DNA from 2 places in the Lysinibacillus sp. FN11 genome. Region 2 is predicted to be linked to the other one. Evidence: a T-box and tRNA genes for the amino acid it is inferred to sense, from the RefSeq annotation. Region 2 holds a T-box; the other holds one or more tRNA genes.
What was found. The T-box of region 2 lies ahead of cysS (cysteine--tRNA ligase). A T-box ahead of a tRNA ligase gene usually reads a tRNA of that ligase, here a tRNA-Cys.

Region 1 (9,437 bases), 640 kb from region 2:
GCTTATTCTAATAATACGGTCTGTGTAAGTAAGCATTTCCTCATCGTGCGTCACCATTAATGTTGTAATATTTAATGTTTTAGTTAATTCTTTTAGTAGCAACATGATTTCCTTGGAGCGCTGGGAATCTAAACTAGCCGTTGGTTCATCAGCAAATAATACTTTCGGTTGATGAATAATAGCACGTGCAATTGCTACACGCTGCTTCTCTCCCCCTGACAAGGAGGAAGGGTAGGCAGTTTTACGATGTTCCATTCCGACTAACTTCAATAGCCGATTGACTTCATATTTCTGTTCATTCTTTTTTAATGGAGATTCAGCCACATCTAGCATTAATAGCAATTGTTCCTCTACTGTCAAAAATGGAACAAGATGAGCAAATTGAAAAACAAAGCCGAATTTACTTGCACGTAATTTTCGTACCTGTTCAGTTTTCATCGTCGTAAGATTCTGCTCTTCAAATAGCACTTGCCCATCTGTTGCTGGTTGTAGTCCAGCAGCAATCGTTAATAATGTACTTTTCCCAGAGCCCGAAGCACCTACCAATGCTGTAATCTCTCCTTCTTTTAAAGAAAAATTGATGCCCTTTAAGATCTCTTCCTCCACTTCACCATTCTTAAACGTTTTTCGTACTTCATCAATTGTAAATAACGTCATGATTAAGCCTCCCCCTGCTGTATTGCTTGTAAAGGTTCAATTTTTTTAATTTGCATTCCTGACAAGGTCGCACCAATAAAGCCTATGAGGAGGAATACAACGGATAACTGTGTTGTAGTGCCTATTGTTAAAGTAAATGGCATCCCTTTAGGAGCAACTATATTAAATAGCTGGCTAAGACTGACAGATACCACAAGTGAAAAGATTGTAATAATAGCCATCTGTGTCCAGATCATTTTAAATAGCTTACTTGTTTTTAATCCGATCGCTTTTAAAATGCCATACAAGCCAATTTTTTGTACATTCATCATGTAGAAGAAAATAGCAAACAACATCCCACTAATCACAACTAAGAACCATATAATCATATTTAAAGATAATTGTTCCGCATTATAACTGGGGATAGTTTTGAGAAACTCTTTATTGCTATATGCTTGCAATCCCTTAATATCATTTGGCTCACTATTTGGTACAAAAATCAACTGTTTATCAGCTACTCGATACATCTCCTGGTAGGCCTCTTCACTAATATAAGCAACGGGAGCATGGCTATATTTTTTTTGCTCTACAAAACCTTTTACAATGAACTTTCCACTGTATTGATTATTCGTTAATATATCTCCAACTTGTATTCCTTTATCTTGTAGTGAGCTATCCAAAAGCACCTCGTCTTGATGCACATTGCTAAAAAGTGAAGATTCCGTTGATGTCACAAAGGCTACACTTTGTTGTTTATCATCCTGATCATTTAAAAAGCCCATCTGGATCGAAAAAGCTACTGCCTCTTTTTCTTTACTTATGACTTTCTGCTGCAGGTGGCTATCGATTCTTGAAAGATTAAACGTGCCATCTGCATCCTCAGCCATATAAAATTGTCCCTTCGGTAAATCCTTAATTAAAGCTGCATTATCCTGTGACAGACCATTTGCTAAACCCGAAATAATAAACGTTAAAAAACTAACTAGGAAGATAATGGAGCCCAAGATTAAAAACCGTACTTTATTCTTCTTCATTTCTTTCCAGGCAAGATTCATCACTAACCCCTCCATTTCTTTAATTACTCCTAGCTTAGAATTGTTAAATGAACAGAGCATGAACTAATCGTTAAAATGTAGAGATCCTATAAAAAGCCGCTCTATAAAGGCATTTTTATCCCATAGAGTGGCTTCTTTTTTGAATCTTATTTATCTTTACTTGCTAAAATCTTTTTTGCTAACAAAATTTCTCCTACTATAAATGAATTGGTATTTTTTATAACAATTATATATTTTATAAAACTTATAGTAAGGTTTGTTTAACAGATTACATAATTCGAGAGGTATATACATGAAAAAATTTTTAAGAATTTCTTTAGTTCTACCCTTGTTATTGTCATAGTGTCTATAGTAGTTTTACTATTATTTAGGACGTAATAATCATAGTAATCTATCTGGAAGTATGGCTGAAAAATCGATCAACATTTAACAAATTGAGGGCAAAGTAGGATCTGTCATCCATCATTCTGCAGCGTTTGCAGCTGGAGATATCATTTCTACTGCAGAAGATTTATAGTTGTTTGACAGAGACTTGCGTAACAACGTATGGATAAGCAAAGAAATATCAGAGCTGATGAGTACTACCCATGTTAAAAAGTTACCATATTAATATGGATATAGTTTGTATACGCAAGATATCCTTTAAATAGCTTTAGATTGCTAATACAGCACAAAATATAACTGACGTAAACGCAACAATAAGACCCATTAAGTCCACCTTTCTTTTATCTATGCTTATATACTTTTTATAATTTTTTACAACAAAAAAAGAATCCTTGATATATCAAGGATTCTTCGTTGTAATGGATACCGGTGGTCGGGGTCGAACCGACACTCCAAAGGAACACGATTTTGAGTCGTGCGCGTCTGCCAATTCCGCCACACCGGCATAATGGAGATAAAAAAAATCGGATAAACCGATTAACAGTTAAAATATGGAGGCGGCAACCGGATTTGAACCGGTGATAAGGGTGTTGCAGACCCGTGCCTTACCACTTGGCTATGCCGCCAGTCATACATGGAGCGGAAGACGAGGTTCGAACTCGCGACCCCCACCTTGGCAAGGTGGTGTTCTACCACTGAACTACTTCCGCAAAAATGGCTGGGGTACTAGGATTCGAACCTAGGCATGACGGAATCAAAATCCGTTGCCTTACCGCTTGGCTATACCCCAACAATGGGGCGACTGATGGGAATCGAACCCACGAATGCCGGAACCACAATCCGGTGCGTTAACCACTTCGCCACAATCGCCATTGTATTATGATGTTTATTAATTTTATATTAGATGGGGCGACTGATGGGAATCGAACCCACGAATGCCGGAACCACAATCCGGTGCGTTAACCACTTCGCCACAATCGCCATAAAATTAATTGGCAGGGGCAGTAGGAATCGAACCCACACCAAAGGTTTTGGAGACCTCTATTCTACCGTTGAACTATGCCCCTAAAATAATAAAACTGGTGGAGGGGGACGGATTCGAACCGCCGAACCCTAAGGAGCGGATTTACAGTCCGCCGCGTTTAGCCACTTCGCTACCCCTCCGGGAAAATCTGGTGCCGGCTATAGGAATCGAACCCACGACCTACTGATTACAAGTCAGTTGCTCTACCTGCTGAGCTAAACCGGCAAAAAAACAAGATGGGTCAGGACGGAATCGAACCGCCGACACTTAGAGCTTCAATCTAATGCTCTACCAACTGAGCTACTGACCCATATTAAAAAATGGCGGTCCCGACCGGGATCGAACCGGCGATCTCCTGCGTGACAGGCAGGCATGTTAACCGCTACACCACGGGACCATTTGGTTGCGGGGGCTGGATTTGAACCAACGACCTTCGGGTTATGAGCCCGACGAGCTACCACTGCTCCACCCCGCGATAATACTATAGTGTTGTTAAAATAATGGTGGAGGATGACGGGCTCGAACCGCCGACCCTCTGCTTGTAAGGCAGATGCTCTCCCAGCTGAGCTAATCCTCCATCTGGGTATTGAAATAATGGTGACCCCTACGGGATTCGAACCCGTGTTACCGCCGTGAAAGGGCGGTGTCTTAACCACTTGACCAAGGGGCCATCGTTTGGAACAAATCAAAGTGCTGGCGGAGAGTAAGGGATTTGAACCCTTGAGACAGTGTTAACCGCCTACACGATTTCCAATCGTGCTCCTTCGGCCACTCGGACAACTCTCCAAGAATGGCTCCGAAGGCAGGACTCGAACCTGCGACAACCTGATTAACAGTCAGGTGCTACTACCAACTGAGCTACTTCGGAATAATTTTGGTATATAGCCTAGCGACGTCCTACTCTCACAGGGGGAAGCCCCCAACTACCATCGGCGCTAAAGAGCTTAACTTCCGTGTTCGGTATGGGAACGGGTGTGACCTCTTTGCCATCATCACTAGACTATTTGAAAGACAATACTTATTATAACATATCTTATAAAAATTACAAGTATATTCTAATATTTTATTCTTTCAAAACTGGATAAACGGTGCATTGAATGTTTCAAACGTTTTGGTTAAGTCCTCGATCGATTAGTATTCGTCAGCTCCATGTGTCACCACACTTCCACCTCGAACCTATCTACCTCATCGTCTTTGAGGGATCTTACTTACTTGCGTAATGGGAAATCTCATCTTGAGGGGGCTTCATGCTTAGATGCTTTCAGCACTTATCCCGTCCACACATAGCTACCCAGCGATGCCTTTGGCAAGACAACTGGTACACCAGCGGTGTGTCCATCCCGGTCCTCTCGTACTAAGGACAGCTCCTCTCAAATTTCCTACGCCCACGACGGATAGGGACCGAACTGTCTCACGACGTTCTGAACCCAGCTCGCGTACCGCTTTAATGGGCGAACAGCCCAACCCTTGGGACCGACTACAGCCCCAGGATGCGATGAGCCGACATCGAGGTGCCAAACCTCCCCGTCGATGTGGACTCTTGGGGGAGATAAGCCTGTTATCCCCGGGGTAGCTTTTATCCGTTGAGCGATGGCCCTTCCATGCGGAACCACCGGATCACTAAGCCCGTCTTTCGACCCTGCTCGACTTGTAGGTCTCGCAGTCAAGCTCCCTTGTGCCTTTACACTCTACGAATGATTTCCAACCATTCTGAGGGAACCTTTGGGCGCCTCCGTTACCTTTTAGGAGGCGACCGCCCCAGTCAAACTGTCCGCCTGACACTGTCTCCTGCCCCGCTAAGGGGCATGGGTTAGAATTTCAATACAACCAGGGTAGTATCCCACCGACGCCTCCTTCGAAGCTGGCGCTCCGAGATCTCTGGCTCCTACCTATCCTGTACAAGTTGTACCAAAATTCAATATCAGGCTACAGTAAAGCTCCACGGGGTCTTTCCGTCCTGTCGCGGGTAACCTGCATCTTCACAGGTACTATAATTTCACCGAGTCTCTCGTTGAGACAGTGCCCAGATCGTTACGCCTTTCGTGCGGGTCGGAACTTACCCGACAAGGAATTTCGCTACCTTAGGACCGTTATAGTTACGGCCGCCGTTTACTGGGGCTTCAATTCGCAGCTTCGCTTGCGCTAACCACTCCTCTTAACCTTCCAGCACCGGGCAGGCGTCAGCCCCTATACGTCACCTTACGGTTTTGCAGAGACCTGTGTTTTTGCTAAACAGTCGCCTGGGCCTATTCACTGCGGCTCTCATGCGCTTGCACGCTCAAGAGCACCCCTTCTCCCGAAGTTACGGGGTCATTTTGCCGAGTTCCTTAACGAGAGTTCTCTCGCACACCTTAGGATTCTCTCCTCGACTACCTGTGTCGGTTTGCGGTACGGGCACCTCTCACCTCGATAGAGGCTTTTCTTGGCAGTGTGAAATCAGGAACTTCGTCCATACGGACTCGCCATCACAGCTCAACGTTACAGTGTGCGGATTTGCCTACACACACGCCTTACTGCTTGGACGCGCACAACCAACGGCGCGCTTACCCTATCCTACTGCGTCCCCCCATTTCTCAAACGGTGAGGAGGTGGTACAGGAATATCAACCTGTTGTCCATCGCCTACGCCTATCGGCCTCGGCTTAGGTCCCGACTAACCCTGAGCGGACGAGCCTTCCTCAGGAAACCTTAGTCATACGGTGGACGGGATTCTCACCCGTCTTTCGCTACTCATACCGGCATTCTCACTTCTAAGCGCTCCACCAGTCCTTCCGGTCTGACTTCAACGCACTTAGAACGCTCTCCTACCACTGACATCGTAGATGTCAATCCACAGCTTCGGTGAATCGTTTAGCCCCGATACATTTTCGGCGCAGCGTCACTCGACCAGTGAGCTATTACGCACTCTTTAAATGATGGCTGCTTCTAAGCCAACATCCTGGTTGTCTGTGCAACGCCACATCCTTTTCCACTTAACGATTACTTTGGGACCTTAGCTGGTGGTCTGGGCTGTTTCCCTTTTGACTACGGATCTTATCACTCGCAGTCTGACTCCCGTGTATAAATATCTGGCATTCGGAGTTTGTCTGAATTCGGTAAACCGGGATGGCCCCCTAGTCCAAACAGTGCTCTACCTCCAGTATTCTCATCACGAGGCTAGCCCTAAAGCTATTTCGGAGAGAACCAGCTATCTCCAAGTTCGATTGGAATTTCTCCGCTACCCACACCTCATCCCCGCACTTTTCAACGTGCGTGGGTTCGGGCCTCCAGTAAGTGTTACCTCACCTTCACCCTGGACATGGGTAGATCACCTGGTTTCGGGTCTACGACCACGTACTATTTCGCCCTATTCAGACTCGCTTTCGCTGCGGCTCCGCCTTCTAAAGCTTAACCTCGCACGTAATCGTAACTCGCCGGTTCATTCTACAAAAGGCACGCTATCACCCATTAACGGGCTCTAACTACTTGTAGGCACACGGTTTCAGGATCTCTTTCACTCCCCTTCCGGGGTGCTTTTCACCTTTCCCTCACGGTACTGGTTCACTATCGGTCACTAGGTAGTATTTAGCCTTGGGAGATGGTCCTCCCGGATTCCGACGGAATTTCACGTGTTCCGCCGTACTCAGGATCCACTCAGGAGAGAACGAACTTTCGACTACAGGGCTTTTACCTGCTCTGGCGGACCTTTCCAAGTCGCTTCATCTAACTCGCTCTTTTGTAACTCCGTATTGAGTGTCCTACAACCCCAAGAGGCAAGCCTCTTGGTTTGGGCTCTTCCCGTTTCGCTCGCCGCTACTCAGGGAATCGATTTTTCTTTCTCTTCCTCCAGGTACTTAGATGTTTCAGTTCCCTGGGTCTGCCTTCAAGACGCTATGTATTCACGTCAAGATACTACGCGATTAAACGTAGTGGGTTCCCCCATTCGGAAATCTCCGGATCAAAGCTCACTTACAGCTCCCCGAAGCATATCGGTGTTAGTGCCGTCCTTCTTCGGCTCCTAGTGCCAAGGCATTCGCCGTGCGCCCTTAATAACTTAACCAAGTTATTAAGCCTATAAAAAACTTAAAAAATAAATGTGTTTGTTACAATTTCAATGTCGTTTTATCCAGTTTTCAAAGAACAAGTTTTGAAGTGTTTCATTCAGATAGAATGAACCTTCAAAACTGAACGCAAAACGTAATCTTACAAACCCAAGGTTTGTATTCCGAAATAATCCTTAGAAAGGAGGTGATCCAGCCGCACCTTCCGATACGGCTACCTTGTTACGACTTCACCCCAATCATCTATCCCACCTTCGGCGGCTGGCTCCAAAAGGTTACCTCACCGACTTCGGGTGTTACAAACTCTCGTGGTGTGACGGGCGGTGTGTACAAGGCCCGGGAACGTATTCACCGCGGCATGCTGATCCGCGATTACTAGCGATTCCGGCTTCATGTAGGCGAGTTGCAGCCTACAATCCGAACTGAGAACGACTTTATCGGATTAGCTCCCTCTCGCGAGTTGGCAACCGTTTGTATCGTCCATTGTAGCACGTGTGTAGCCCAGGTCATAAGGGGCATGATGATTTGACGTCATCCCCACCTTCCTCCGGTTTGTCACCGGCAGTCACCTTAGAGTGCCCAACTAAATGATGGCAACTAAGATCAAGGGTTGCGCTCGTTGCGGGACTTAACCCAACATCTCACGACACGAGCTGACGACAACCATGCACCACCTGTCACCGTTGCCCCCGAAGGGGAAACTATATCTCTACAGTGGTCAACGGGATGTCAAGACCTGGTAAGGTTCTTCGCGTTGCTTCGAATTAAACCACATGCTCCACCGCTTGTGCGGGCCCCCGTCAATTCCTTTGAGTTTCAGTCTTGCGACCGTACTCCCCAGGCGGAGTGCTTAATGCGTTAGCTGCAGCACTAAGGGGCGGAAACCCCCTAACACTTAGCACTCATCGTTTACGGCGTGGACTACCAGGGTATCTAATCCTGTTTGCTCCCCACGCTTTCGCGCCTCAGCGTCAGTTACAGACCAGAAAGTCGCCTTCGCCACTGGTGTTCCTCCAAATCTCTACGCATTTCACCGCTACACTTGGAATTCCACTTTCCTCTTCTGCACTCAAGTCCCCCAGTTTCCAATGACCCTCCACGGTTGAGCCGTGGGCTTTCACATCAGACTTAAAGGACCGCCTGCGCGCGCTTTACGCCCAATAATTCCGGACAACGCTTGCCACCTACGTATTACCGCGGCTGCTGGCACGTAGTTAGCCGTGGCTTTCTAATAAGGTACCGTCAAGGTACAGCCAGTTACTACTGTACTTGTTCTTCCCTTACAACAGAGTTTTACGATCCGAAAACCTTCTTCACTCACGCGGCGTTGCTCCATCAGGCTTTCGCCCATTGTGGAAGATTCCCTACTGCTGCCTCCCGTAGGAGTCTGGGCCGTGTCTCAGTCCCAGTGTGGCCGATCACCCTCTCAGGTCGGCTACGCATCGTCGCCTTGGTGAGCCGTTACCTCACCAACTAGCTAATGCGCCGCGGGCCCATCCTATAGCGACAGCCGAAACCGTCTTTCAGTCTTTCACCATGAAGTAAAAGAGGTTATTCGGTATTAGCCCCGGTTTCCCGGAGTTATCCCAAACTATAGGGTAGGTTGCCCACGTGTTACTCACCCGTCCGCCGCTAACGTCAAAGGAGCAAGCTCCTTTTCTGTTCGCTCGACTTGCATGTATTAGGCACGCCGCCAGCGTTCGTCCTGAGCCAGGATCAAACTCTCCATAAAAGAAATTTGATTAGCTCAAATTGTTTTGCTGGCATCATGTTTGATGTCCAAAATTATGTTTCGTTCACTAGTTAAACTAGCTACTTAAAACTTTATTGATTACGTTTTGCTTGTTCAGTTTTCAAGGTTCATTATTTAAGTCGTTTTTCAGCGACTTCTTTATATTAACATCTCATTCAAAACATGTCAACAACTTTTTTAAAAAGTTTTTTGTGTTTTTCTGAGTTATTCGTTTATGTCTTAGCGACAATTAATATAATACAATACTAAGATATTATTCGTCAACTACTTTTCTAAAAAAATATCGAGGTATTTTTAGATACCTCGATTACAAGCATACTACAGTCATTGCCCCATTTCTAGAGCATCTTTATTTACCTTGTAATGACGGTGAAATATCCTATCATTTTTCGCTGCAATTGGTTCAATTTGAATATAGCCTTTATCCACTAAGTACTCCACAAACACTTCTAAATCCACTGAGTAGTTCACAAGCTCATGATGATCGTGTAATTCCTGAATGGTCCACATTTCTTTTGTTTGCATGACTTCTAATATATGTTGTGC
Region 2 (9,437 bases):
TTCTCGAACCACATTTCTCACAATTTAGCACGACTTTTTTTGCCATATAATCACCTTTTTCGGCACTTTGTCTTTTTAAGACTAACACCTATATTTGTCAATGTCAATAAAGCCTATATGGGCTAAGACATTTCCTCAAGGACTAAATGACGTTCTAATTTACGTTTTACCCGCTGCAATGCATTATCGATAGATTTCACATGACGATTTAATTTGGCGGAAATTTCATGATAAGACTGACCGTCTAGATATAAGGCTAAAACTTGTAGCTCTAATTCACTTAAAATCTCACTCATCTTTTCTTCTAAATATCCAAACTCTTCTCTATGAATCATCAATTCTTCTGGATCATCCATAATAGCACCCGTTAGTACATCCATAAGCGTTCGGTCTGACTCTTCGTCGAATATAGGCTTGTCCAAAGAAATATAGGAATTTAGAGGTATATGCTTTTGCCTAGTTGCTGTTTTAATAGCTGTGATAATCTGCCTTGTAATGCATAACTCTGCAAAAGCCCTGAATGATGCAAGCTTATCACCTTTAAAATCACGAATCGCTTTATATAAGCCTATCATGCCCTCTTGTACAATATCTTCCTTATCTGCTCCGATTAAAAAATAGGATCTTGCCTTCGCTCTTACTAACAAACGGTATTTCGTAATCAAATAATCCAACGCATCTGTATTACCTTGATGCACCATTTCAATAAGCTCTTCATCATTGAATCGTTCAAAATCTTGTGTCACTTGTACAATGCTATTTTTAAACATGGTATCACCTCAGCCACAACAGATAATTAGAAACAGTATAACGGAATTGGAAAATATGCGTCAATCAATCATTTCAACCCTCGTCGCCATTTTTCAAACGCGAGCGCAACATCTGGCTTTAATTCTATACGAGAAGGCGGCTTACTTTCTTGCTTCCGCTTCACATCGTGAGTAATTTTATGTTGGATAATACTTGTATCAATTTCTAGCTCTCTAGCCGATTTCCTTAAGGCACCATTCCCAAATATAACACTTTGCTCTGCCATATCAGAAGTTGCTACATGAATTTGTACATTTCTAGCCTTTAATTCATGCGTCATTTTTTCAATACGTTCATCTGCTGTTTCATTTTTTCGTGTATAAATGACTTCTACATCATTTTCTATATAAGATTGCTCTACTCCTGGTACAAGATGTGCGTCAAAAACAATAATTACGCGCCAACCCATCGCTGCTTTATATTCAGCCATGAGTTCTATCAACCTTCTACGCGCATCCTCAAAATTCGTATCACGCAATGGCCGCAGCTCTTTCCAAGATCCAATCATATTATAGCCATCAACAAGCAAAATGTTTTTCATTGTTATTCAATCGCTTCTTGACGTTTACGATACACTTCGTACATTAATAAAGCCGCTGCTACTGATGCGTTCAGTGATGTGACATGCCCAACCATCGGTAAGTGATATAAAAAATCGCATTTCTCTTTTAATAAACGCCCCATCCCTTTGCCCTCACTACCGATAATGATGGCTAATGGTAATGTTGCATCCATTTTTCGATAATCTGCTGATCCCTTTGCATCTGTCCCTGCAATCCATATACCGCGTTCTTTTAATTCATCTATTGTTTGAGCAAGGTTGTTTACACGTACAACTGGAACGTGTTCAATCGCTCCTGTAGATGCCTTTGCCACTACTGCTGTTAAACTCACTGAACGGCGCTTAGGAATAATAATACCATGTGCCCCTATAGCATCAGCCGTTCTCATAATAGACCCTAGATTATGAGGATCCTCTAACTCATCTAAGATTAAGAAAAAAGGATCTTCCTGTTTATTAGCCGCTGCTGCAAATAAATCCTCAAGTTCAGCATACTTATAAGCGGCAACAGAAGCAACGATTCCTTGATGATTAGCACTTGATAATTGATCAACTTTCTTTTTTGGGACAAATTGAACTATAACACCACGTTCACGGGCTAAATCTAGCAGTTCATTGACGCCAGATTTCTTTACTCCTTCTGCAATCCATACTTTATTCATATCGCGGCCTGAACGAAGTGCTTCTAACACTGGGTTTTTACCGGCAATAATTTCACCATTCTGTTCTGCCATTATTTAGACACTCCTTTTGATTCCTCGATTATTTGAATAGCATATGCAATGATTTCGTAGACGCGTTCTAGTTCATTCAATAAATATAAACTACCAAGCACCGCCTCAAAGCCTGAGCTATTACGATAGGTTTGGACATCCGTATTTTTTGGTACAGAGCCGGATTTGGCATTGCGTCCACGGCGGAACACAGCCAATTCCTCCTCTGTTAAATAATTTTCATCTATCATGCGATGAACGATCATAGATTGCGCTTTTGCTGAAACGTAGCGAGTTGCCTCTCGATGTAGTGTGTTTGGTTTAACACGACCAGAGCGTAGCAAATATTCTCGGACCTTTTGTTCCAATACGGCATCACCCATATAGGCTAACGCCAGCGCTTTTAATTGTTTAACATCTTCATTGCGAAGTTTATCCAACTTAATTACCCTCGTTTCCATCTAGTTCCTTGTCGTGTATCTTCTAAAATGATACCTTGGGCTTGCAAATGGTCACGGATCTCATCAGAACGAGCAAAATCACGATTTTTACGTGCCTCGACGCGCTCTTGTAATAATGCTTCAATTTCTTCGTCTAATAGTTCTTCTTCTTTTGCAAATTCAATACCTAAGACGTCACCTAGTACTTCAAAGGTTTCAATAAAGGTTTCTAATACTTTCTTGCAAGTATTGGCTTCATTTAAATAAATATTAGCAATACGAGCTACTTCAAATAATACAGAAATAGCGTTGGCTGTATTAAAATCATCGTCCATTGCCTCTTCAAAATGCGCTTTTTGTTCCGTAATTTTGTTCAGCCATTCTTCTGAATGATCTCCTAAGCTTACGGTAGTCGTAAGGCGGTGCTTCACATTGTTGTATGCTGTACGAATGCGCTCTAAACCTGACGCAGCAGCTTCTACTAGATCCTTCGCAAAGTTAATTGGATGACGATAATGGACAGATAGCATGAAGAAACGCAATATCTGCGGGTCAATTTGTTTACGGATATCATTCACAAGAATAAAATTCCCAAGAGATTTGGACATCTTTTCATTATCTATATTAATATACCCGTTATGCATCCAATAACGCGCAAATGTTTTATCATTGTGTGCCTCTGATTGAGCAATTTCATTTTCGTGGTGAGGGAAAGTTAAATCCTGCCCACCAGCATGAATATCAATAGTATCTCCTAAATGTTCACGAGCCATTACAGAACACTCAATATGCCACCCTGGACGGCCATCTCCCCATGGGCTTTCCCAGAATATCTCACCTGGCTTAGCAGCTTTCCATAAAGCAAAATCTAACGCATCATCTTTTTTCTCGCCTGCTTCAATACGAGCACCGATTTTTAAATCGTCAACTGATTGGTGTGATAATTTACCGTAGCCATCAAATTTACGAGTACGGTAATACACATCTCCAGCAGACTCATAAGCGTAGCCCTTTTCAATTAGCACTTGAATAAATTGAATGATATCGTCCATATGCTCTGTCACACGTGGATGAACATCTGCCTTTTTGCATCCCAGTGCTGTAACATCTTCAAAATAGGCTGCAATAAAACGCTCTGTTAATTCATGTACTTCTTCACCAAGCTCATTTGCAGCTTTAATAATTTTATCGTCTACATCCGTAAAATTGGAAACAAACTTTACATCATAGCCTTTATACTGAAAATAACGACGTACTGTATCATAAACAATTACAGGACGTGAATTCCCAATATGGATATAGTTATAAACCGTAGGACCGCAGACATACATTTTTACCTTGCCCTCTTCCAACGGTACAAAGGTTTCCTTTTGTCGTGTTAATGAGTTAAAAATTTGAATACCCATTGTATTTCACTCTCCTTTTCTGTTGAATAAAAAAAGCGCCTCTATCACTCCTAAAAGGAATGACAGAGACGCTCGATTTGCGTGGTTCCACTCTGATTGAAGACAAAAAGCCTTCCACTTTGGACATCCATTAACGGGGATGATTCGATAAAGCCTACTCTCGTTCAGCTTTATGCTCAAAGGTGCATTTCAGTTTTGCCTAGGCTCAGACCACTTTCAGCCGATGATGGTCCTCTCTTAAGAGCATGCGCCACTTACTTCTCCTTATCAACGCTTTTTCAATGTAAATACATTTTACAACGAAAGAATGAATTGTCAATAAATTTATCTTTATTGTGCAAATTTCTCCACACGGTCAATTGATTTCTCTTTACCAATTAAACAAATGGCGTTCGGCAACTCTGGTCCATGTGTTTCACCAGTTGTCACAACACGGATTGGCATGAACAGATTTTTACCTTTATGACCAGTTGTCTTTTGTACAGCTTTAATTGCAGCTTTTACCGCATCTGGTGTAAATTCTTCTAGCTCTTCCAATTGCGCTTTAAATGCTGCCATTACTTCAGGTACTTGCTCTCCTGCTAAAACCTCTTTTGCTTCTTCATCATATTCAATATGGTCGTTAAAGAATAGGCTAGATAATTCGACAATTTCTGCACCAAAGCTCATTTGGTCATGATAAAGCGCGATTAAATCCGTCGCCCAAGCATGTTGCTCTGCAGTCAATTCTTCAGGTAATAAGCCTGCTTTTTGTAGGTGTGGTAAAGATAATGCTACAACTTCTTCCAAAGACAACTTTTTAATATATTGATTATTCATCCATGTTAGCTTTTGTTTATCGAACATAGATGGTGATTTTGAAAGACGTTTTTCATCAAAAATTTTAATAAATTCTTCTTTTGAGAAAATCTCTTCTTCTCCCTCTGGAGACCAACCAAGTAGCGCAAAGAAGTTAAACATCGCTTCAGGAAGATAACCTAAATCTTTATATTGCGTAACAAATTGAATAATCGATTCATCACGCTTTGATAGTTTTTTACGGTTTTCGTTAATAATTAATGTCATATGACCAAAGCGTGGATATTCCCAACCAAATGCATCAAAGATCATCATTTGCTTAGGTGTATTCGATAAATGCTCCTCACCGCGGAAAACGTGAGAGATTTCCATAAAGTGATCATCTAAAACAACTGCATAGTTATATGTTGGAATACCATTAGCTTTTACAAGTACCCAATCACCAATATCTTTAGACTCAAATGTAACTTGTCCACGAACTAGATCTTCAAATTCGTATGTTACATTTTCAGGTACACGCATACGGATTGTGTATGGCTCACCTGCCGCTTCTTTAGCAGCAACTTCATCTGCTGATAAGTGGCGACATGTACCATCATAAGTAGGAGCAGCTACACCTCTTGCTTTTTGTTCTTCACGAGATGCTTCAAGCTTTTCAGAAGAACAGAAACACTTGTAGGCTACACCTTGCTCTAATAGTTTTTCAGCGTGTTCTTTATAGATATCAAGACGTTCCATTTGACGATAAGGCGCATAAGGTCCACCAATATCAATGGACTCATCATATTCAATACCTAACCATTTTAGGTTATCTAGCTGAGATGCTTCTCCGCCCTCTACATTACGTTCAATATCCGTATCTTCAATACGTACAATGAATTTACCGTTATGATGTTTTGCATATAAATAATTGAATAATGCTGTACGCGCTCCACCGATATGTAAATAACCTGTTGGAGATGGCGCGTAACGAACGCGAACTTCTTTCGTCATAATTAAAAGCCTCCTAAATTTTCGATCAAAAATTGACTTTGTTCATTTTACCACTCTGTTACAGGAAATAAAAGCGGGGTTCATCCACATTTATTTCTTGATCAATAGAATCGTTGCCATTGCCGCAATACCTTCCTCGCGACCTGTAAAACCTAATCGTTCAGTTGTAGTTGCTTTAACATTTACCTGTGAAGGCTCTGCGTGTAATAATTCAGCGATACGTTGTTGCATCTGCCCAATATAGGGTGCCATTTTAGGACGTTGTGCCATAATGGTACAATCGACATTACCTAGAGAATAACCCTTGTCCTCAACAATCTTCCAAATATACTCTAATAATTTTGCTGAATCCGCGTCCTTAAATGCAGGGTCTGTATCTGGAAAATGACGGCCAATATCCCCTTCTCCAATTGCTCCTAAAGCTGCATCTGTGACAGTGTGTAAAAGAACATCCGCATCTGAATGTCCTACGAGTCCTTTTTCATGCGGAATGGTAATGCCCCCAATAATTAATGGACGACCTTCTTCAAATGCATGTACGTCAAAACCTTGTCCAATTCGAAACATATTCATCTTCCTTTAATTAATATTTATCATTATCATATCAAAATTTGCCCTAGGTTGTTTGAAAAGCGCTTTAATAATTATCCTCCTATAGCAGTAATGGGCAGTTTAGAAAGCTACACTCTCTAGACTGCCCCATATTCTTTAAATATGATACTCTATATTTTTCATTTGACTGTTGCTAATATTCGGAGATGGCTGTGAATTATAGACACGTGAATAAGGGGGAACGGAGTGTGTTAGCCAAATATTACTCCCTAAGACGGAATCATGCCCAATCGTCGTCTCGCCCCCTAAAATAGTAGCACCAGCATAAATGACAACATTGTCAGCAATATTCGGATGACGCTTAATGCCCTTAATCGGATTACCATTTTCATCCAACGGGAAGCTTAGTGCACCTAATGTTACACCTTGATAAATTTTTACATTCTTACCGATAGTACAAGTTTCACCGATAACGACACCTGTTCCATGGTCAATAAAGAAAGATTCTCCTATGGTAGCCCCTGGATGAATATCGATACCTGTTAATCGGTGTGCATATTCTGACATAATACGAGGCACAATTTGTACGCCCATTTCGTATAACTCATGTGCGATGCGGTGAATATAAACAGCCACAATAGATGGATAACTTAGCAAAATCTCCTCTGTGGAAAGAGCTGCAGGGTCACCATTATATGCCGCTTGAATATCTGTTTGTAACACTTGGCGAATGGCAGGAAATCGATTAATCAAATTCATAACAATTTTGTCTGCTTGTTCACGGCAATACTTCTCGCAATTGGCAGGATCACTGTCCTCCATATTATAAAATAATACTTTTTCGATAATATCCCGCAAATCTAATGCTGTTTCACGTAGCTTATTACTGCAAACTACATTCACCCTTGTTTCATCAATAGGTCTTGTCATATAAATACCAGGGAACAGCACCTCATGGAAATTATCAATTATTTTTATAACCCGATCCCGTCCATCAAAGCCTATTGAGTTGTCAACGTCGATGTACTGTTTATTTATACTAGTTAATGAACCTGTAATTTCTGGAACCTTTTGATTTAACCAATCATTTAATGACACAATAAACACCCCTCACATCTTTTCATCTATTCTATTACCTTATTAATCATATATCCACTATTTCATTTTACACGTAAAACGATCACAAATGGATAAAACCACTTTATTTGAGCTATTCCAACTTTTTATTCTCTTCCTACGCCTTCGCATCTAATTCGACTAGCAAAATGTCATTATTATCATACATATATAGATGAACAGATTACTAAGCAATAAGGCATTCTGACCATACAATTTTCCCCAACCAAAACAAATAAAAAAGACTATCCATCCTCAAAAAACTACGAATGAATAGCCTCTATAAATAATATTTCTTAATGATTGTATGATCCACGCTTACGCAAGATTGCCTCACCAAATACTAAGTCTTCTTGTGTTGTCATTTTTACATTTTCATAACTACTTTCTACGATGTGTACCTGATGTCCGAGACGCTCCATTAGCATTGACTCATCTGTCCCAAGAAAACCTACCTTTTCAGCTACGTCCTCCGCTTCCATAATTAATTCAAAACGAAATGCTTGTGGAGTTTGCACCATCCAAAGGCTTTCTCGATCAACTGTTTCCTCTATAATGCCATTCTGTGATACTTTTTTCATCGTATCTTTCGCACGAACCCCTGCTATTGCTGCACCGTGATTATGCGCGTTCTGTACAAGCTTTGCAATGATATCATGCGTAATAAACGGGCGTGCTGCGTCATGGACAAGCACAATATCTACCTGTTGCATCTCTTTCATGCACGAATGGACCGAATGCTGTCGCTCAGCACCCCCATCAGGTAAACCCTTCACTTTGGTAATCCTATAGTCCTCTAGCATTTTTTGAACAAATCCACGTTCTTCTGGTTTTACAGCGAGCCAAATACCTGTGCAAGCGGGATCTTGTTGAAACACTTCTAGTGTGTGTACCAGAATAGGTTTCTCTAAAAGCTTTAAAAATAATTTATTTTGCCCTGCTCCCATACGCTTACCACTTCCAGCAGCAGGTAGAACCACTTCATATTGCATTTTCCCACATCCTAATCGTCCTTCGGCTTAGCAAATATCATACGACCTGCCGATGTTTGCAGCACACTAGTAACTGTAACTGTAATTGCCTGTCCGATATAACTACGACCACCTTCAACCACAATCATCGTACCATCATCTAAATAGGCAACTCCTTGGTTATGCTCTTTACCATCCTTTATAACCACAACCTGCATATCTTCACCTGGTATGACTACAGGTTTCACTGCATTCGCTAAATCATTGATATTTAAGACTTTTACATGATGGAGCTCACAGACTTTATTCAGGTTAAAATCATTCGTAACGATGCATGTATCGTTGCCCATTTTTTTTGCAAGACGGACAAGCTTTAAATCTACCTCTTGTACATCTTCAAAATCCTCATCCGTAATTTCAACTTTTGTCTTACGCTCATCTTGTAATTTTTTTAAAATATCTAAACCACGCCGACCTCTTGTGCGCTTTAAGGTATCAGAAGAATCAGCTATATGCTGAAGCTCTGTGAGCACAAATTGAGGTACAACTAATATACCTTCAATGAAGCCTGTTTCAGAAATATCAGCAATACGACCATCGATAATTACACTTGTATCTAGCAGTTTGTAGCTTCCACGAACCTCCTGAGCTTCAGCACCTTCAGCAGCTTTTTTCTTCGTATTGGTACTACGTAATGTAAAAAGCTGTATGAGCTCATCTCTTTTTCTAAAACCTAGTCGGAACCCTAAATACCCTAATACAAATGACAGGATGATAGGGAGTACTTCTGTGATAACAGGGAATTGTACACTATCAATGGCAAAGCCTAAAAAGTAAGCGACAATCAACCCAATTATTAAACCAAACGTACCAAATAATAAATCTCCGATAGGAACCTTAAACAGAACTTCTTCCATCCAGCTAATGAGCCTTACAAAGTAATCGGAAAATGCAAAAGATAGTGTAAACAGTAAAAGTGCGCCTAGAGCTACTGATACATAAGGATTATCTAGCCAAGGATTAGATGATAAATGAAGCAATTCGTATAATGGCGGTAAGAAAACAAGGCCCAATGC

Region 1: it encodes a tRNA-Cys, which carries the amino acid that the T-box ahead of cysS (cysteine--tRNA ligase) is inferred to sense. The anticodon was not compared.

What each region holds. Positions count from the first base shown of each region.
Region 1 covers NZ_CP102383.1:3,500,966-3,510,402, forward strand. The annotation lists gene NP781_RS18465 (ABC transporter ATP-binding protein) at 1-657, opposite strand, end outside; gene NP781_RS18470 (ABC transporter permease) at 660-1,691, opposite strand; tRNA gene NP781_RS18475 (tRNA-Leu) at 2,500-2,580, opposite strand; tRNA gene NP781_RS18480 (tRNA-Cys) at 2,628-2,701, opposite strand; tRNA gene NP781_RS18485 (tRNA-Gly) at 2,711-2,785, opposite strand; tRNA gene NP781_RS18490 (tRNA-Gln) at 2,791-2,865, opposite strand; tRNA gene NP781_RS18495 (tRNA-His) at 2,870-2,945, opposite strand; tRNA gene NP781_RS18500 (tRNA-His) at 2,981-3,056, opposite strand; tRNA gene NP781_RS18505 (tRNA-Trp) at 3,069-3,142, opposite strand; tRNA gene NP781_RS18510 (tRNA-Tyr) at 3,156-3,239, opposite strand; tRNA gene NP781_RS18515 (tRNA-Thr) at 3,249-3,324, opposite strand; tRNA gene NP781_RS18520 (tRNA-Phe) at 3,337-3,409, opposite strand; tRNA gene NP781_RS18525 (tRNA-Asp) at 3,421-3,496, opposite strand; tRNA gene NP781_RS18530 (tRNA-Met) at 3,500-3,574, opposite strand; tRNA gene NP781_RS18535 (tRNA-Val) at 3,601-3,676, opposite strand; tRNA gene NP781_RS18540 (tRNA-Glu) at 3,695-3,769, opposite strand; tRNA gene NP781_RS18545 (tRNA-Ser) at 3,794-3,885, opposite strand; tRNA gene NP781_RS18550 (tRNA-Asn) at 3,891-3,967, opposite strand; rRNA gene rrf (5S ribosomal RNA) at 3,984-4,099, opposite strand; rRNA gene NP781_RS18560 (23S ribosomal RNA) at 4,211-7,137, opposite strand; rRNA gene NP781_RS18565 (16S ribosomal RNA) at 7,319-8,870, opposite strand; partial or broken gene NP781_RS18570 (nucleotidyltransferase-like protein) at 9,216-9,437, opposite strand, start outside.
Region 2 covers NZ_CP102383.1:4,144,677-4,154,113, forward strand. The annotation lists gene rpmG (50S ribosomal protein L33) at 1-46, opposite strand, end outside; gene sigH (RNA polymerase sporulation sigma factor SigH) at 123-770, opposite strand; gene NP781_RS21870 (NYN domain-containing protein) at 839-1,351, opposite strand; gene rlmB (23S rRNA (guanosine(2251)-2'-O)-methyltransferase RlmB) at 1,354-2,106, opposite strand; gene NP781_RS21880 (Mini-ribonuclease 3) at 2,106-2,546, opposite strand; gene cysS (cysteine--tRNA ligase) at 2,531-3,931, opposite strand; T-box leader at 3,993-4,211, opposite strand; gene gltX (glutamate--tRNA ligase) at 4,262-5,722, opposite strand; gene ispF (2-C-methyl-D-erythritol 2,4-cyclodiphosphate synthase) at 5,813-6,289, opposite strand; gene epsC (serine O-acetyltransferase EpsC) at 6,431-7,372, opposite strand; gene ispD (2-C-methyl-D-erythritol 4-phosphate cytidylyltransferase) at 7,687-8,382, opposite strand; gene NP781_RS21910 (PIN/TRAM domain-containing protein) at 8,394-9,437, opposite strand, start outside.